Linked DNA regions of Prosthecobacter debontii. The protein of the gene in region 2 binds, or shares a complex with, the protein of the main gene of each other region. Links are inferred from orthologs where the notes say so. Each region holds a gene or a part of one and is shown on either strand. Other genes may lie near its edges.

Region 1 (3,047 bases), on a different replicon or contig from region 2:
TAGCCTCTCCCTGCGCGTCATTTTACTTCTGTGGCTTGCCCTTCAAAAGCTCTTGAAGCCACAACGTCCCGTTTCTCCATTTGACCTTCTCTAAGGCGCGGTCTAAAAACCCCGAACATTCCGCATCCATGCGGGTCTAAGCTGATTCTATGCATTCTGCCCATCCTCTGTTTCGTCTTTCTTTGGCTCTTAGCTTCCTGGCATTGGCTGGGTCTTCCTGGGCTACCCAACTCCCTCTTGATCATCCTTGTGCAGGTTTGGTGAAGAAGTATCTCGAAAGTGTGGTTTCGCAGGACTGGAAGACTGCCGCAGCGATGCTTCTGCCGAGCTCACTGGAGCGGAAGCAGAAAGAGACCATTGCCATCATCAAGACGGCTCCGACCATGACGGAAGAAGCCCAGATGCTTGAGCGCTTCGGCGTGAAAGAAATTCGTGAGCTTGAAACCCTCAGCCCCCAGGAGTTCTACATCACAGACCGCACTGCTTGGCATAAGCGCATCAATGCCGCTCCTGAAGTGACCAAGAAGAAGCAGGACACGCTTAAAATTGATGTGCTGGGTCTGGTGGAAGAAAAGGACAAAGGTTATGTCCATGCGACTGTCCGCACTTCTCAGGAAACCCTCACCGACCGGATCGAAGAACTCTTCCTCATCTCCTTTGTCAAAGAGGGGGATAAGTGGCTGATCTGGCCTGAAATGAAAGACCGTCCGATCATCACCCCGCTTGATGGTGCGAAGAAGGACGAGGACAAGAAATAACATTGTGTTTTGACGAGGCCTTGTAGGCTTCATATCTGCGGCTGACTGTCCGATGGAGTTTTTCCGTCACCGACAAGTCAGCCGTTTGCTTTTAATCTCACGCACTTTTTTCTTCGATGCTCCAGGACACGATTGCTGCTATCTCGACGGCTTTGGGTGAGGCTGCCATTAGCGTCATTCGCATCACTGGAGGAGGGGCTTTCCCCCTGGCAGAAAAGGTTTTTCGCGGGTCGCGATCCTTGCACGAGCTTCAACGACGGCAGGCCCATTTGGTGACAGCTGTCGATGCCTCCGGGGACACGTTAGACCAGGGCTTGCTCCTGCTGTTTTCCGCCCCCGCAAGTTACACGGGAGAAGATGTCGTCGAGTTTCACGGTCACGGAGGGCTCTTAGTCACGCAGAAACTCTTGGAAGCTGTTTTGACGGCTGGAGCACGACCTGCCGAGCCGGGTGAGTTTACCCAGCGGGCGTTTCTGAACGGCAAAATGGATCTTACCCAGGCGGAAGCTGTCATGGACTTGATCCATGCTCAAAGCACGCTGGCACTGAAAGCCGCTCATGAGCAACTCGGCGGTGCCATCGGGCGCGAAGCTACGGTCTTGAGGGAAGAACTCATCCCCGTCTTAGCTCATGTCGAGGCATACATTGATTTTCCTGAAGAGGATATCTCTCCCGACACGGGCGCGGCTTTAGTGGCCAAAATGGATCATGTGCTGGAGCGCACTCACCGACTACTGGCCACCAGTGAGCAAGGTAGGATCCTGCGTCACGGAGCCCGCACAGTCATTTGCGGTGAGCCGAATGTCGGTAAATCGAGCTTACTGAATCTTTTGTTAGGTTTTGAGCGTGCCATTGTCAGCTCGATCGCCGGCACGACGCGAGATACCATTGAGGAGATCATCCAGGTTCACGGCATCCCTTTGCGGCTGGTCGATACGGCGGGTCTCCGCTCCAGCACGGATGATATCGAGCGCATTGGCATCGAGCGCACACAGCGCGAGCTTGAGCGTGCAGATCTTGTGCTTGAGGTGGTGGATGGCAGCCTGCCTCCTGCTCAGGCAAAACGTGTTACACTCCCTCCTGGTGCAGAGGGACGTCATCTCTTGATTCTCAATAAAGCAGATCAAGGTCTTGCTCCTGGCTGGCAGGAGGGGATCTCTTTATCATGCCGTGAGACAACGGGCGTCGATGCCCTTCGTGATGCCATCCGCGCGGTCGTTATGCGCGCAGGCACGATGCAGGCGGACCACCCTGTCGCCATCAATGCGCGTCATAAAGCTTGCTTTGAGCGCATTGCAGACCGGGTCATGGCGGCGCGTGTGGCCTTGATCGATGGGGCAGGTCCAGAATATGTAGCGCTGGATCTGCGTGAGGCTCTGCAAGCGCTTGGAGAGGTAACTGGCGGTGTCGATATCGAGCAGATTCTGGATGTGATCTTTTCCTCGTTCTGCATCGGGAAATAACGGCACCACCACCCTATCTGGCTTTAGCGGCGAGATTCGAAAGCATCGTAATAGCCTCGTTCAAAGCTGCGCCGAAAGCGTGGATCATAACTTCCCACATGGGCACCGGCATCCGCTTGCCTTCCGGCCACACGATCTCTCAAGCCATATTCATACCCCTGGTTGTAAGAGGGATCGTTGCTCGGAGCTTGTGTGGAAGGCGAGTCGTCGGGATACGCTGGAGTCGGTCGGTTTTGACCATATCCCGGGGCGGCACTGGAGTTGGACTGATAGCCTTGGGTGTAGCCATCCTGATACGCTTGGGCTTGAGCCGAGTTGTAACCATAAGGATTGGACGAACCGCGTCTTAGGCCGCTGCGGCCGTCATCGGCTCCGTCCTTCCATCCGCGAGTGTAGGCCTGCTGAGATTGATTTCGGTCATACTCCCGCATGTCAGAGCGGTATTCCTCCCGTCCTGATGGATAGGGAGGCGGTGCCATTGGCGGACCGAAGGGAGAAATGGGATTCCCGTAAGGATCGACGCATTGAGTAAGCGCCAGGGGTAGGCAGCAAAGAATCAGAAGACGCATGGAACTGGTTTTAGCTCAAACGGTGCTGAATGGCGAAGCGTTTAAACGATTTCTTGGGGGTAAATGAGATCTTCTCGTGTTGGCCGGGAACTCACAGAACCTCCATGATTTGCGCTAAGTGTGCCTCTGGCTTTACTTTCGGGAAAATGGCTTTGATCAGGCCATCAGGTGAAATCACGAATGTGGTGCGTTCGGTGCCCATGTATTTTTTGCCATACATGTTTTTCTCCACCCAAACACCGTAGGCGTTCACGATC
Region 2 (3,343 bases):
GCGTTTTTAGAGACTCGAAATCCCATGATCGCCCCCCAGGGCCGACAAGTTTTGGAGCCATTTACAGCCACCATTCCGAGCTGGGATGATTCGGCGGCTCGGATTGTTCTCATCAACAACAGCTCCGAATCCGCTCTCCTCCCCCGCCCTTTTCCTGCCCTGGGAGTCTTGCATGGAGCAGATATTTTGAGCGTCCCCGAGCCAGGCTCGCCCCGCATCATCAACTCCACTATGCTCGTCCCCGAGCTGGAGATGCCCGCTGAAAACGCTCAGGCTGTGAGCACTTTCTTATCCACCCGCAGCATTTCGGGAAGTATCCTTTAGGCCAAAAGATGCACAACTCCGATCCCAATTAATCAGCGGAGCGAGCGATGATGATGTCGGTTGGCCTAGGCTTGCTTCATCCTCTGCTGTGGTTCGGTCTCTGTCTTTTAGGAAACCGGATTGGAACTGCCCATTCATTTGGCCAGCTCTTCGAGTGACCACAGCCTTGATCTGTTTTGCAGGTCCCCGCTTTGCTCATCTTAGCCACGTTTTGGATCTTCAAAGCCCTCACAAAGCCCGAGACGCTCAGACAAGGGGTGATTTCCCTCCCCATGCTTTTGATCGCTTGCTGCACTGAATAGGTCGTTTCAGTGTCGGTTTTGGCCTTCTTCTACCGGTAGTAACCTTCCATTTTGTTCCACATGGAACATTTTGACGGCTATGCTATGGTGGTTTCCCCATGTCCACCAGCCTCTACACCTACCCCAAACACTACGATGTCATCGTCTGCGGAGCCGGCCACGCCGGTGTCGAGGCAGCCATGGCGGCGGCTCGGTTAGGGTGCCAGACAGCGATCCTCACCCAGAACCTGGACACGATTTCCCAGATGTCCTGCAACCCTGCCATCGGAGGTTTGGCCAAAGGTCATGTGGTCCGCGAGATCGATGCCCTGGGGGGTGTGATGGCTCAAAACACCGACGCAACTGGCATTCAATTCCGCATGCTCAACGCCAAAAAGGGTCCCTCGGTGCTGGGTCCCCGAGCTCAATGCGACAAGAAGGCCTACCAGTTTCGCATGAAATGGCTGCTGGAAAACCAGCCCAATCTGGACCTCCACCAAGGCAATGCGGCTGAGCTTTTGGTCGAAAATGACGCCGTCGTCGGAGTGCGAACCAGCCTAGGAATGGTCTATCGCACCTCCGCCGTGGTCATCTCCGCAGGCACCTTTATGCGGGGACTCTTGCATGTCGGACTGCAAAATCAGGCCGGTGGACGCATGGGAGATAGCATCTCCACCCTGTCGGATAGCCTCCGTCATTTGGGCTTCGAGGTGAAGCGTTTCAAGACCGGCACCCCTTGCCGGATCAACGGTCGGAGTATCGATTTTTCCAGGTGCGACCCCCAGCCAGGCGACACTCCCCCGCCCCGTTTTAGCTACCTCTCTGGGGTGGCTGAAGAGGATCAGGATCTCTTTACCCTCAATCACTGGCGTCCAGAAATGTTCCACGTGGAACAAATTCCCTGCTGGATCACCTACACCAATACTCAAACGCACGACATTATCCGGGGTAATTTGGACAAATCCCCCATGTATTGCGGACGCATTGAGGGGGTCGGACCACGCTATTGTCCATCCATTGAAGACAAGGTGGTGCGCTTTGCGGAGAAGGACAGGCACCAGATTTTCCTCGAACCTGAGGGCCGTCACACCCGGGAATTCTACATCAACGGGGTCTCCACTTCCCTGCCCTATGAGGTCCAGCTCGACTTCATCCGCTCCATCGTAGGTCTGGAAAAGGCCGAAATCATCCGCCCGGGCTATGCTGTGGAGTACGATTATTGCCCGCCGACTCAGCTCTATCCCACGCTCGAAACCAAGCGAGTTGCGGGTCTTTATTTCGCCGGACAGATCAATGGCACCTCCGGTTATGAGGAAGCTGCAGGTCAGGGACTGCTCGCCGGGGCCAACGCCGCCCTCAAAATCCAGGGCAAATCCCCTCTCATTTTGAGCCGGAGCGAGGCCTATCTCGGGGTGCTCGTGGACGACCTTGTGACCAAAGGAACCACCGAACCCTACCGCCTTTTCACTTCCCGTGCCGAGTATCGTCTGCTACTCCGCCAGGATAATTGTGACCTGCGCCTCACTCCCAAGGCCGCCGAACTGGGTCTGATTGACGACTTCCGCCGCCAACACACCGAGCAAAAAATTGCCGATCTTGCGGAGGCTCACCGCTTTGCCCAAGCCACCACTCATGAGAGCATGCGCCTGGAAAAGTGGATTCGCCGCACCGAAAACGACCACACTTCCCTGCCCCAGGAACTGCGCGAGAAGTTCAGCAGCGAGATCTGGCAGCTTCTCGAAAACGACCTCAAGTATGAGGGCTACGTCCAACGCCAGGAAGTCATGGTCGAGAAAACCGCTCGTATGGAGGAAAAGGAAATCCCCGCCAGCTTCGACTATGCCAAGGTCTATGGCCTGAAAAAAGAGGCTCACATGCGCCTCTCCCAAATCCGTCCAACAACCCTCGGCCAAGCAACTCGAATCCAAGGCGTGACGCCAGCGGACATTGCTCTGTTGGCGGTGATGCTGAGAAAAGGATGATCCTTTTGATCTTCGGTTTGCGCATGTGAGCGGATGACCTCATTCGCCTTTCCTCGCATCACCCTTTCCTTCATCGCCTTCGGCATCCCTCTCTTCACCCTCAGTTCATGCACCAATCTGAGTGACCGAAAGATTGAGACCGCTCTTGTCATCAGCATCATTGATCTTCACGAAGCGGAATTTGTGCGTCGTAGCCTGATCAACTCTGGCTGCATGCGCCGGACGGTTCAAGTCGTAGCAGACCAGACCTCCACAACGGCTTACATTCGGATTCCGTTGAAACCGGAGAAAGAAGAGACCGTGAGGCAAAGTATGCGGGCCATGAAAGCCTCGATGACCGAGGCTCGCGGGCGAACCGCCAATACTCTCGTTTTTGTGTTCCCGAATGCGACCCTGAAAGAGTGACTTCTCTTAGAGTTCACTTCTCCCGTTCGATCAGGGCCCTGCTCTTCAGCTTCAAATCACGAACACCTTCAGCATGATGAAGAAAAACAGCACGCCGCCAATCATCAGTCCCAGAGTCAAGAGGCTGATATCTCTTTTCAAAACGGCCTCCGCAGGTGCCTCGGGATTATAGAATACCTTCACCTCCAAGCCTGTGGGAAATTGATTCGCCAGAGACTCTGCACTGCTACGCGTATTAAAGCGGCCGTCCATGAAGGTGACCTGGTCGCTTTGATAACTTTGACCGTTCACCTCATAACGGTAATGGATCTTGGCCTCGAACTTCTTGTTGGTCGTCCCAGAACTTCTCTT

Evidence for each region. The genes of interacting proteins can lie anywhere in the genome.
Region 1: the proteins of mnmG (region 2) and mnmE are in contact, whole or in part, in a solved structure (PDB 9HIP), measured with the Escherichia coli proteins. The link is inferred for Prosthecobacter debontii from one-to-one orthologs.

The regions. Positions count from the first base shown.
Region 1 is NZ_FUYE01000016.1:113,788-116,834, forward strand. Bases 246-3,047 are described here. They hold mnmE (tRNA uridine-5-carboxymethylaminomethyl(34) synthesis GTPase MnmE), read left to right. Parts: upstream 246-874; coding sequence 875-2,221; downstream 2,222-3,047. Other genes in these bases: B5D61_RS19930 (hypothetical protein), read left to right, coding at 246-758; B5D61_RS19940 (hypothetical protein), read right to left, coding at 2,245-2,700; B5D61_RS19945 (peroxiredoxin), read right to left, coding at 2,882-3,047. Also shown: B5D61_RS19925 (hypothetical protein), read left to right, coding at 1-3; more of B5D61_RS19930, read left to right, coding at 150-245. UniProt on the Escherichia coli protein: Exhibits a very high intrinsic GTPase hydrolysis rate. Involved in the addition of a carboxymethylaminomethyl (cmnm) group at the wobble position (U34) of certain tRNAs, forming tRNA-cmnm(5)s(2)U34.
Region 2 is NZ_FUYE01000007.1:302,973-306,315, reverse strand. The notes cover bases 242-3,155. They hold mnmG (tRNA uridine-5-carboxymethylaminomethyl(34) synthesis enzyme MnmG), read left to right. Parts: upstream 242-724; coding sequence 725-2,587; downstream 2,588-3,155. Other genes in these bases: B5D61_RS12755 (DUF3592 domain-containing protein), read right to left, coding at 3,044-3,155; B5D61_RS12760 (hypothetical protein), read left to right, coding at 2,621-2,992; B5D61_RS12770 (hypothetical protein), read left to right, coding at 242-324. Also shown: more of B5D61_RS12770, read left to right, coding at 1-241; more of B5D61_RS12755, read right to left, coding at 3,156-3,343. UniProt on the Escherichia coli protein: NAD-binding protein involved in the addition of a carboxymethylaminomethyl (cmnm) group at the wobble position (U34) of certain tRNAs, forming tRNA-cmnm(5)s(2)U34.